2 regions of the Micromonospora sp. NPDC049107 genome follow, and region 1 is predicted to be linked to the other one. Evidence: riboswitches for the same ligand, from Rfam matches in the RefSeq annotation. Region 1 holds a riboswitch; the other holds the start of a gene.
What was found. A riboswitch is a leader RNA that binds a small molecule or an ion and turns the genes downstream of it on or off. The one in region 1 is predicted to bind cobalamin.
Positions count from the first base shown of each region.

Region 2: another riboswitch for cobalamin. It lies ahead of cobN (cobaltochelatase subunit CobN); the one in region 1 lies ahead of AB0B55_RS16770 (ribonucleoside-diphosphate reductase subunit alpha).

Region 1 covers NZ_JBEZEC010000006.1:203,076-209,316, forward strand. The annotation lists gene AB0B55_RS16755 (histidine phosphatase family protein) at 1-80, opposite strand, end outside; gene AB0B55_RS16760 (CbtA family protein) at 77-877, opposite strand; gene AB0B55_RS16765 (CbtB domain-containing protein) at 868-1,071, opposite strand; cobalamin riboswitch at 1,130-1,203, opposite strand; cobalamin riboswitch at 1,391-1,605, shown strand; gene AB0B55_RS16770 (ribonucleoside-diphosphate reductase subunit alpha) at 1,799-4,126, shown strand; gene AB0B55_RS16775 (ribonucleotide-diphosphate reductase subunit beta) at 4,177-5,172, shown strand; gene AB0B55_RS16780 (family 43 glycosylhydrolase) at 5,326-6,241, opposite strand, start outside.
Region 2 covers NZ_JBEZEC010000001.1:734,039-740,279, forward strand. The annotation lists gene AB0B55_RS03140 (hypothetical protein) at 1-328, opposite strand, end outside; gene AB0B55_RS03145 (RNA polymerase sigma factor) at 321-896, opposite strand; gene AB0B55_RS03150 (hypothetical protein) at 1,022-1,357, shown strand; gene AB0B55_RS03155 (inositol monophosphatase family protein) at 1,380-2,186, opposite strand; gene AB0B55_RS03160 (DUF5919 domain-containing protein) at 2,183-3,073, opposite strand; gene AB0B55_RS03165 (hypothetical protein) at 3,381-3,503, shown strand; cobalamin riboswitch at 3,615-3,744, shown strand; gene cobN (cobaltochelatase subunit CobN) at 4,061-6,241, shown strand, end outside.

The DNA.
Region 1 (6,241 bases):
CTGTCGTTCCCGCCGAACCGGGCCTGCCGCAGGGCGGCGGTGTGACCGTGGGCGACCAGCCGCAGGCTGGTGGCGCTCACCCGGCCAGTCGTGCGTCGGCGACCGCGCGCTGGCGGTGCATCAGGGCGGCGAAGAGCAGGCCTATCCCGGTCCACAGCACCATCTGGGTGCCGAGCGAGGCGAGGCGGAAGCTCCACAGCAGCGTCGCGGGGAAGTCGCCGGGGACCTCCTGGAACGACGGCAGCGCCACATAGGACACGACGGTGACCAGCAGGAAACCGCCGACCGCCGCGCTGGCCCGCAGCCACACGGGCGCGCGCTCACCCACCGACCGGTAGCCGAGCGAACCGGACCAGACCGCGACCAGGCCGAGTACCACCATCAGCAGGTAGGTGACCGTGCGCTGGTTGATGGTGGACGGGTCGCCGACGGCCGGCGGATTCGGCGGGTACTTGAGGAACGGCACGATCACCGCGCCGAGCAGCGCACCGCCGGCCAGCAACAGCCCGGACCGCCCGTCGTCGGCGGTCCGCCGACGACGGGCCAGCAGGACGTACGCGCTGGCCAACAGGCCGCCCATGGCGGCGCCGAACAGGCCGGTGGCCAGGAACAGGCCGCCGCGTTGGCCGTTGCGGCCGATCAGGGCCTCCTCGCCGTGCTGGTGCCCTTCGGCGGCCTCCTCGGCGTGCTGGTGCCCGTCGGCGGCGGCCTCCGCGTGCGTGGCCGCCTCCTCGATGGCGATGGCCGCCTCGACGTGTGGTTCGCCGACGACGTAGGCGAACGTCCCGGCGATCAGGCCGGCCACCAGGCCGGCGAGCAGCCCGCGCAGCAGGACCGTGACGAACGTGGGTGCGGTGCCGGTGTCGCTCAGTGGCACGGGACACCGAGCAGGTGCCGGCCGTCGTGCATCAGCTCGTGCAGGTACATCCCGCTGCGCGAGACCGCCCCCTGATCGAAGGCGACGAGGTAGGCCAGCAGGGCGAGCACGGCGACGGTGGCCAGGACCGTCCAGAGGAGACGGGTCGGGACAGCGGGGTGCGACAGCGGCTGGCTGGACGTGGAGCTGGACATGCGTGAACGAACCTCCTCGGGGATGACGCGTCCCCATCGCAAGGCTGCGGACGACCGAGCGTCCTGGCTCGCGCCCCCCGGGCTGGGGGCCGCTCACAGTGGCGCGACCGCGCCGGATTCTCACCGGCTTCCCTCGCGTCGCCGCAGATAGTGGGTCGACCGTATCGGTGCCGGTTCGCCTCGGTCAAGCCGATGGCGACGGTCGGGGCGGCACCGCCTCGTCGGCCGGCTCCGAGCCGATCGACGAGGGTCGTCATCGGCGACCGCGACACGCCGGGACCCGACATGTGGGGTGTGACAAACGTGCTCGCCCCTATATATGGTGTCGACCGCAGCTGGTTCGTCCACTCCTGGTGAGTGGTCGAGGCAAGAGGGAACCCGGTGCAAGTCCGGGACTGTCCCGCAGCGGTGAGTGGGAACGACCGCCGTCATCAGCACTGGGCCAACGGCCTGGGAAGCGACGGCCAGTAGGTGACCGGGCAGGCCCGGTCGCGCCCGCGAGTCCGAAGACCTGCCAGCGCGCCGCGTACCCGACCCTCGGGTGCGCGGCGGTCCGAGGCCGCGCGGAACGGCTGACGCCACCTCGCCCACGCCCGCGCTGGCCTGGCGTCGACGGCGTCCGTCTCCCCGCGTCCGAGGGCCCTTGAGGTCTCGAACTCCCGAGGAGTGAGTGGTGACAGTCACCCAGGTGGTCCCGGTCAGCGGCGAGGCCGCGCGGCGGACCCCGATGCAGGTGCGCAAGCGCGACGGCGGCACCGAGGCCGTGGACGTGAACAAGATCGTCCGGGCGGTCGAGCGGTGGGCCGACGACCTGACCGAGGTCGACCCGATGCGGGTGGCCACCCGCACGATCAGCGGCCTCTACGACGGCGCGACCACCGCCGAGCTGGACCGGCTGTCCATCCAGACGGCGGCCGAGATGATCGGTACGGAGCCGCAGTACTCGCGCCTGGCCGCGCGGCTGTTGGCCGGCTACGTCGACAAGGAGGTGCGGCGCCAGGGCATCACCTCGTTCAGTGCGGCGATCCGGGCCGGCCACGCCGAGGGTCTGATCGGTGACGAGACCGCCGCGTTCGTCGCCGCGCACGCGGAGACGTTCGACGACGCCGTCGACCCTGACGGCGACCGCCGCTTCGAGTACTTCGGCCTGCGCACCGTCTACGACCGGTACCTGCTGCGTCACCCCACCACCCGGCTGGTGCTGGAGACGCCGCAGTACTGGCTGCTGCGGGTGGCCTGCGGCCTGTCCCGTACGCCGGACGAGGCGGTCGACTTCTACCGGCTGATGTCCAGCCTCGCCTATCTGCCCAGCTCGCCGACTCTGTTCAACTCCGGCACCCGACACACCCAGATGTCCTCGTGCTATCTCGTGGACTCGCCGCGCGACGAGTTGGACTCGATCTACGCGCGCTACGCCCAGGTCGCGAACCTGTCCAAGTTCGCCGGTGGCATCGGCATCGCGTTCTCCCGGGTCCGGTCCCGTGGCGCGCTGATCCGGGGCACGAACGGGCAGTCCAACGGCATCGTGCCGTGGCTGCGCACACTGGACGCGAGCGTCGCGGCGGTCAACCAGGGCGGGCGGCGCAAGGGCGCGGCCTGCGTCTACCTGGAGCCGTGGCACCCGGACATCGAGGAGTTCCTCCAGCTCCGGGACAACACGGGCGAGGACGCCCGGCGTACGCACAACCTCAACCTGGCCAACTGGGTCCCGGACGAGTTCATGCGCCGGGTCGAGGCCGACGAGATGTGGTCGCTGTTCGACCCCGACGAGGTGCCCGAACTGCCCGATCTGTGGGGCGAGCGGTTCGACGCCGCGTACCGGGCCGCCGAGGCGCAGGGCCGCTACGTGCGGCAGCTGCCGGCCCGCGAACTGTACGGGAAGATGATGCGGACCCTGGCCCAGACCGGCAACGGCTGGATGACCTTCAAGGACGCGGCCAACCGGCTGTGCAACCAGACGGCCGAGCCGGGCAACGCGGTGCACCTCTCCAACCTCTGCACCGAGATCATCGAGGTGTCCAGCGACGACGAGACCGCAGTCTGCAACCTTGGCTCGGTGAACGTCGCCGCCCACCTGACCGATGAGGGCATCGACTGGGAACGGCTGCGCGCCACGGTGCGTACGGCGGTGACGTTCCTCGACCGGGTCATCGACATCAACTACTACCCGACCCCGCAGGCGGCGGCGAGCAACCCCCGTTGGCGGCCGGTCGGGCTCGGGCTGATGGGGCTGCAGGACGTGTTCTTCGCGCTGCGGCTGCCGTTTGACGCACCGGCCGCGCGGGAGCTGTCCACCCGGATCAGCGAGGAGCTGTACCTGACCGCGCTGGAGACGTCCGCCGACCTGGCCCGCGACTTCGGCGCCCACCCGGCGTTCGCGCAGACCCGGGCCGCGCGGGGGCGCCTGCAACCGGACCTGTGGGGTGTCGAGGGTACGCAGACCGCGCGCTGGACCGCGCTGCGTCAGCGGGTGCGGGAGTACGGGCTGCGCAACTCGCTGCTGGTGGCGGTCGCGCCCACCGCGACGATCGCGTCGATCGCCGGCTGCTACGAGTGCGTTGAGCCGCAGGTGTCCAACCTGTTCAAGCGCGAGACGCTGTCGGGGGAGTTCCTCCAGGTCAACACGGCTCTCGTACGCGAGTTGAAGGCTCGTGGTCTGTGGACCGAGCAGATCCGGTCGGCGATCAAGCGGGCCGAGGGCTCGGTGCAGTCCGTCATGGAGCTGCCGGCCGACGTGCGGGAGCTGTTCCGTACCGCCTGGGAGCTGCCGCAGCGGGCGCTGATCGACCTGGCCGCCGCCCGCGCGCCGTTCATCGACCAGTCCCAGTCGCTGAACCTGTTCCTGGCCTCGCCCACCATCGGCAAGCTCTCCTCGATGTACCTGTACGCCTGGAAGACCGGTCTGAAGACCACCTACTACCTGCGGTCCCGGCCGGCCACCCGGATCCAGCAGGCCACCGTCAGCGCGGTGCCGCCCGTCCTCCCCGTCGCGGTCGACGCCGAGGCGCTGGCCTGCTCGCTGGAGAACCCCGAGTCGTGCGAGGCGTGCCAGTGACCGTCGCCGACACCACCACGGACAGCACCACCGACGCGAGGACCACGCACATGCTGCTCGACCCCGGGATGGACCTGACTCTCCGTCCGATGCGCTACCCGCACTTCTTTGACCGGTTCCGGGACGCCATCCGCAACACGTGGACGGTCGAGGAGGTCGACCTGCACGCCGACCTCGCCGACCTGGACCGTCTGTCGCCGGCCGAGCGGCACCTGGTCAGCCGCCTCGTCGCGTTCTTCGCCACCGGCGACACGATCGTCGCCAACAACCTCGTGCTCAACCTGTACCAGCACGTCAACAGCCCCGAAGGTCGGCTCTACCTGTCGCGGCAGCTGTTCGAGGAGGCCGTGCACGTCCAGTTCTACCTGAACCTGCTCGACACGTACGTGCCCGACGAGACCGAGCGGTTCGCAGCCTTCGCCGCCATCGAGAACATCCCGTCGATCCGTCGCAAGGCCGAGTTCTGCTTCCGCTGGATCGACTCCCTGCACGACCTGCGGGAGCTGCGTACCCGCGAGGACCGGCGGACCTTCCTGCTCAACCTGATCTGTTTCGCCGCGTGCATCGAGGGGTTGTTCTTCTACGGCGCGTTCGCGTACGTCTACTTCCTGCGCTCCCGTGGCCTGCTGCACGGGCTGGCGTCGGGGACCAACTGGGTGTTCCGCGACGAGTCCATGCACATGGCGTTCGCGTTCGACGTCGTCGAGACCGTACGCGCCGAGGAGCCCGATCTGTTCGACGACGACCTGGCCGACCAGGTCCGCCGGATGCTCACCGAGGCGGTCGAGTGCGAGGTCCAGTTCGCCGAGGACCTGGTGGGCCAGGGGGTGCCCGGCCTCACCCTGGCGGACATGCGCCAGTACCTGCAGCACGTCGCCGACCGCCGGCTCGCCCAGCTCGGGATCGCGCCGCACTACGGGTCGGCCAACCCGTTCGCCTTCATGGAGTTGCAGGACGTGCAGGAGCTGTCCAACTTCTTCGAGCGGCGGGTGTCGGCGTACCAGGTCGGGGTGACCGGCACGGTCGCCTTCGACGACGACTTCTAGAACCCCCACCCCACCCCCGGCCCCGCCCCGTCGATCATGAAGTTGTTGCTCCCCTATCGGCGTATCGGGGGCATTGACTTCATGATCGACGTCGGCGGCGGACGGGTGTGGGGATGGGGTGGGGGTGTTTTTGGGGGTGGGAACCCGGGGGAGTTAGGCGGGGGTGCAGGTGGGGGTGGTGGTCGGAGGGCTGGTTGAGGTGGTGGAGCTGAGGTAGCCGGCGGTGGTCGAGGTTCCGGGCGCGAGCTGGCCGTTGTAGGCGGCGTTCGCGACGGTCACCTGGCTACCCGACTGGGTGAGGGTGCCGTTCCAGACCTGGGAGACCGTCTGCCCGCTGGCGAGCGTCCAGGTGACCCGCCAGCCGTTGAGCGCCGACGATCCGGAGTTGGTGACTGTCAGCCGTCCCTCGAACCCGCCCTGCCAGGTGTTCACCACGGCGTTGGTGACCGCGCAGGACGTCCCGGCCGGGCTCGTCGGCGTGGGAGTGGTCGTGGGCGTCGGGATGGGCGTCGGCGTCGGGTCCGCGGTCGGACTCGGCGTCGGGGTGGGCGTCGGAGTGGGCGTGGTGCCGTTGGCCTGGAACTGCCACCAGTTGAGGTTGAACAGGGTGCCGCTGCCGCCCGTGAACCGCAGGTACAGGTCCTGGGTGCCGGTGGCGCCGGAGACCGGGCAGGAGACGGTCTGCCACGTCTGCCACGCACCGGTGCCGGGTACCGCGCAGCTGCCCACCCGGGTGCCGGTGGGGCTACCGAGGCGCAGTTCGATGGTGCCGCCCGACGTCGCCGAGGCGACCCGCGCGGAGAAGGACGTCGCGCCCGTACCGAAGCCGACGCCCTTGACCTTGATGTAGTCCCCGTTCTCGATCCACCCGACGTTCATCCCGCCCTCGCTGGCCGGCTCGGTCTCGATGCCGGAGCCCCAGGCGATGGTCTCGGCCTCCTGCCGCACGTACGGGTTCAGCGTGCCGATCTGCGGCGCGCCCGTCGTGGTCATGTTGATCGTCGGGATGGTGCCGTTGGTGTTGTACGTGAACTTCTCCACGGCCACCGAACGGGTGTAACCGCCACCG
Region 2 (6,241 bases), on a different contig from region 1:
CGTCGAGCCCCACCATCCGCAGCGACGGCAGGGGCGACGGCTCGTCCTCGGGCGGCGACGGCGTGGACGACGTGACGATGCCGACGCCGGCGAAGCGCAGCACCTCGCCGACCGCGTCGGCGACGGCCGCACGCGTCGGCGGCAGCGCCGCGACCAGCAGGGCAACGAGCGCCGCCGCGGCCAGGGAGCGCCACCGACGTCGCCCGCGTACGTCCCCGACGAGCCGGTCGCGCACCCGTGCGGTCACGTCCGGCGTGGCGGGCGTGTCCAACCAGACGCCGAGGTCACGCAGCTCCGCCTCTAGGCCGTCCCGGGCGAGGTCATCCATGACGCACCTCCTCGTCGGCGAGCAGGGCGCGCAGCTTCGCCAGTGCCCGTGAGGTACGCGACTTCACCGTTCCCCGGGGCCAGCCCAGCATGACGCCCGTCTCCTGCTCGCCGAGATCGAGGAAGAACCGGCAGACGATCACCTCGCGGTCGCGTACCGGCAGTTGCCGCAGGGCCGCCACCAGCGCGGCCCGCCGCTCGCCGGCCAGGACGGCGTCAACGGCGTCATCCTCGGCGACCTCGGGCGGGGGGTTCGCCGCCGCCCGCAGGACCAGGCCCTCCCGGCGCGTGCGGGACCGGTGCAGGTTGCGGGTCTCGTTGGCGACGATCGCGAGCAACCAGGAGCGGAAGGACGACTCTCCCCGGTAGCGCGACAGCTTGCGGTAGCCCTTCACGAACGCCTCCTGGACGACGTCCTCGGAGTCCGAACCCGCGCCGAGCAGCACCGCCGTCCGGTACGCGGACGCGGTGTGCCGGGCGACCAGGAGGTCGTACGCCTCCAGGTCACCGGCTCGGGCGCGGGTGACGAGCACGTCGTCGTCCAGGGGTACCTCCGGTCGGACTCGCACTGATGACACCGCCCGCGCCCGTCGGGTTCCGCCCCAGCGGAGTCAGATTTCTCCCACCCGCCGTGCAGCCTATTGCCAGGAATCGGTGCTGAACTGGGAGTGGCGTCGAAGGAGAGGGGCTGGGCATGGGCTGGTTCAACCGGCGGTCTCGCGGCGGCGAGGCGACCCCGACGAAGCTGGACCGTGAGGCCACCCGGGACGACCTCGCCGCGCTGGAGGCGTTCGTCGCCAGCCGGCGAGGGGTGGAGTTCTACCTGGAACCGGAGACGACCGCCACCGACACCACCGTGGTCGCGATCGCCTACGACGGTGAGTGGATCCGTCGCCGCACCGGCACACCCCGGGCGGCGGGCGACATCGCCCGCAAACACGCGGTGCCGCTGTACGAGGCGGCCCGCACCGGCTACCCGGAGCGGATGCGGGTGTGGAATCGGGCCCACCCGGAACGCCACGCCCGCTGAGCCGGTCAGGCCGTAACCGGGCTCAAGCGGGTTTCGCCTGCGCGAGTGATCGCTGGATGAGCGTGAGGACGGGTGGAAGGATCAGCTCACCGCCGCCGATCGTGGCGCCAGCGTTCACGTGGTGGGGCGTGCCGTCAATGTCGACCACCAGCGCGCCAGCCTCCCTGGCGATGACGACGCCCGCGACGGTGTCCCACGGGTTGTTGTTGAGCATGACGAACGCGTCGATCCGGCCGTGCGCCAACCAGGCGAGGTCGATTGCGGCTGACCCGTGCATGCGTATCCGTTGGACGTGTCGGGTGAGCTGCTCGGTGATGGCGAGTCGCTCGGTGTTCTTCCGGCTGGCCTCGGCACCGACCGCATAGTCGCCGATGGCGACGACGGCGTCCCGCAGATCGGTGACCTGGCTGGCGCGGATGCGCCGGTTGTCGGCATAGGCGCCGTGCCCCTGCACGGCGTGGTAGCGGGTGCCGAGGAACGGAAGGTCGATGACACCGAGGACGGCGTGTGTGCGGTGGATGAGGCCGAGAGAGATCGCGCACAGGGGCGAGCCGTGGATGAAGTTGACGGTGCCGTCGACTGGATCGAGTGCCCAGGTCAGCGCGCTGGTGTCGCCGCTGCTGCCGTACTCCTCACCGAGGAAACCGATGTCAGGCGCCTTGGCGGCCAGATGCTCGCGGACCGCTCGCTCGATGGCGTAATCCACGTCCGAGGCCATGTCGCGGTCACCCTTGAAGGTCAGCGCACCGGGCTGGAGCCTGCGCATCAGGTCGTGGGCCAGGTCGACGGCCTCCTGTGCGAGAGGGAGGAGGTGCGCGTAGCCGGTCATAGCTGGCGGCTGCGCTCCCACAGCGAGTTGAACATCTCGTCGAATATCGGGTAGAGGCCGGAAGGGCTGGGGCTGGCGCTGCGCTCGATGACCAGCGTCGGGCAGTCGACACCGCGCATCTGCGGTAGGTAGTGCTGGACAACGCAGAGTCGACCATCGATCAGAAGGACGTTGGCGCGGATGGATTCGTCGTAGACGCCGATGGTGAGGTTGTCCCGGGCATCCGCCGGGAGCCGGTCACGAATGCGGCGGGCCAAGTTCTGGATGTTGAGTTCGGTGAGCGCGCTGAGGTGCCCATCTGGATAGTCGTCCTCCCGCTCCTGCCGCCTGATCGCCTCGCCGGCCGGGTCAAGGAACAGGCAGCGGAGGCGGGTGCCGGCGGCGAGGAGTCTCAGGAGGCGATTGTCGCCGTACTGCTGACAGATGAGGTTCAGTGACAGCCCGGCCGCTCGGATGTCCGTGGCATGGTCGAAAAGGGCTTGCGGGGGCAGCTCCGCCATAAAATCTGATCGGCTGGAATAGATCGCGCTGACATCAGCGCATTGGTTCCGTACGGCCGTGCTGAGCTGGTGTCCGGCGAGGTCCGGGGCCGGCTCGCGTTCGCCGAGGAGAAGCGTCATTCGTGCGTGGCGGGGCATGGACAGGCCGGTGCAGATGCGGGTGAGGACATCGATGCTGCTGACCCGGCGGGCACCGCTGGTGATCTCGCTGATCTGAGCCTGGCTGAGGCCGGTGGCGACGCCGAGAGTGGTCTGGCTGGCGCGGGTGGCTCGCTGGACGAGGCGGAATACCTGAGCGATGTTACGAGCGGCCAGGGCGTCGAGCATGTCAGTGGTGTCCCACAGCAGGTCGTCAGTGGTAAGCGTGGCAGTTGTGCGGACGCTCACGGCTGGCTTCCTTCCTGCTACAAGGGCCGAGGGCCAGCTTATCCAGTAGTGGGATGGCATGCCGGGAGGACATCCAGAGGGCGGATGAAAGTTATCCATCGAGGATTCACCCGCCGTGATGGATCGCTGCGGTTGTGGTGAGCAGGGTCGTGGTGTGAGTCTGCGGTCCCGCCCCCACCTGCCCATGCGCCCCGCCTGGTTGTGCCGCAACTGTGCCGCAGCATGGCCATGCTCCCGCGCCCAACTCGATCTCGTCGCCGAGTTCTACGGTCACTCGCTGGCGCTGGCCCTCTACCTTACGTCCTGCATGAACGAGGCCATCCACGACTTGTACGGTCTCGGCGGTCGCCCCGACCTTGCCCTGATGCACGCGCGTTTCCTCGGCTGGCTGTCGTTGACTCGCCGGCCGCGTCGCTTCAACCATGAGTGACTCGCCCCGATATCTTCGCAGGTCAATGTGGTGCTCGTGACCGGGCGGCACCGGGGTCCGCGTTGACCGGCGGCGCGAGGGTGTGGCAGCATTCGCGGCCTGACGGCAGTGAAGGAAGTCGGTGCGAATCCGACGCGGTCCCGCCACTGTCACCGGGGAGTGATCCCCCCTCGCGAGTCACGGCCGTGTGTCTGCGGTTGGAAGGCCGGGGGAGAGCGTCGATCCGGAAGCCAGGATACTTCGGCCGTCGGGACGTACCCCAGGGCGTGGACACCCGAGGAGGACCCGATGACGCATGGCGTCTTGCGCACCCACGAGCACCGTCGTACCCCGAGCGGCGGTCGCACCGCCGCGCCCCGACCCGGCCGCACAACCGCGCCGGCATCCGCTCGCTTGGGCGTCGTTTCCCGCTGAGTTCCGCGCCACGCCACCCGTCGCCGCCGGCCCCGTGCCGGTGAGCGGTCCGGGTCGCGGTGCCCGCTGAACCCCGCGCCCACCCGCACGTCGTCGCCGAACCGCTTCCGCGAGCGCGCCGACGTTACCGTCCGGAGCCTGCCGTGCGCATTCTGCTGCTCTCCACCGCCGACACCGACCTGCTGGCCGCCCGCGCCAGCGACGCCGACTACCGGCTCGCCAACCCTGCCCGGGTGGCGGCCGACGAGGTGCCCGCCCTGCTCGACGGGGTCGACCTCGCCGTCGTACGCCTGCTCGGCGGTCGGCAGGCGTGGCCGGACGGCCTCGCCGCCGTGCTCGCCAGCGGCGTGCCCACGGTCGTCCTTGGCGGCGAGGCGCTGCCGGACGCGGAGCTGATGGCGGTCTCCACGGTGCCGTCCGGGGTGGTCGCCCAGGCCCTCGCGTACCTGGTCGAGGGTGGCCCGGACAACCTGGGGGAGTTGGCCCGGTTCCTCTCCGACACGGTCCTGCTCACCGGGGAGGGGTTCGCACCGCCCGCGCCGACCCCGGCGTACGGCGTGCACGGCGAGCACCCCACCGAACCGGGTCGGCCCACCATCGGAATCGTCTTCTACCGGGCGCACGCCCTGGCCGGCAACACCGCGTTCGTCGACGTGCTGGCCGAGGCGGTCCGCGCGGCCGGCGGCAACCCCCTGCCGATCTTCTGCGGCTCGCTGCGCGGGCTGACGGCCGGCGCCGGCCCCCTCGGGCTCTTCGCCCGCTGCGACGCGCTGCTGGTCACCGTCCTCGCGGCCGGCGGCGCGGTCGCCGCCGACGCCTCCTCCGGCGGCGACGAGGACGCCTGGGACGTCGGCGCGCTCGCCGCCCTGGACGTGCCGGTCATCCAGGCGCTCTGCCTCACCAGCACGCGCGAGCAGTGGGCCGCCAGCGACGCCGGACTGTCCCCGTTGGACGCGGCGATGCAGGTGGCCATCCCCGAGTTCGACGGCCGGATCGTCACCGTGCCGTTCTCGTTCAAGCAGGTCGACGCCGACGGTCTTTCGGTGTACGCCGCCGACCCCGAGCGGGCCGCCCGCGTCGCCGGGATCGCGGTGCGGCACGCCCGGCTGCGGTACGTGCCGAACGCCGACAAGCGGATCGCCGTGGTGCTCAGCTCGTACCCCACCAAGCACTCGCGGGTCGGCAACGCCGTCGGGCTGGACACCCCGGCCTCGGCGGTCCGGCTGTTCGCCGCGCTCGCCGAGGCGGGCTACGACCTCGGCGGCACGCCGCCGCCCACGGACGGTGACGCGCTGATCCACGCGCTGATCGCCGCCGGCGGGCACGACGTGGAGTGGCTCACCCCGGATCAGTTGGCCGCCGCCGAGGCGCGGATACCGGGGCAGACGTACCGGCGCTGGTTCGAGGCGGTCCCGGTCGAGCTGCGCGAGCGGATGCGGCAACACTGGGGCGAGCCGCCCGGCGAGCTGTACACCGACGGCGGGGACGTCGTGCTGGCCGGGCTGCGCTTCGGCAACGTGGCGCTGCTGATCCAGCCGCCGCGTGGTTTCGGGGAGAACCCGATCGCCATCTACCACGACCCGGACCTGCCGCCGAGCCACCACTACCTGGCCGCGTACCGCTGGCTCGCCGCGCCGGTCTCCGACGGCGGCTTCGGCGCGGACGCCGTGGTGCACCTGGGCAAGCACGGCACCCTGGAGTGGCTGCCCGGCAAGGGCCTCGGCCTGGCCGCCGGCTGCGCGCCCGACGCGGTCCTCGCGGACCTGCCGCTGGTGTACCCGTTCATCGTCAACGACCCCGGCGAGGGCACCCAGGCCAAGCGGCGGGCGCACGCCGTGGTCATCGACCACCTGGTGCCGCCGATGGCCCGCGCCGAGACCTACGGCGACCTGGCCAAACTGGAGCAACTGCTCGACGAGTACGCCACCGTGCAGGCGCTCGACCCGGCGAAGGTGCCGACCGTGCGGGCGCAGATCTGGGACCTGGTCCGCGCCGCCGAGCTGCACCACGACCTGCACACCGAGGCGATGCCCGACGCGGACGACTTCGACGACTTCGTGCTGCACCTCGACGGCTACCTGTGCGAGGTCAAGGACGTGCAGATCCGCGACGGCCTGCACATCCTCGCCGACGCGCCCACCGGCGAGCCGCGGGTCAACCTGGTCCTCGCGGTGCTGCGCGCCCCGCAGATCTGGGGTGGCGTCCAGGCCCTGCCCGGCCTGCGGCAGGCCCTCGCCACCGCGTACGGCCTCGACGAACAGGAACTGCTTGCCATGCCGGGCCGGCGGATCGCCCTGCCGGCCGCGTTGACCGACGCGGTGGAC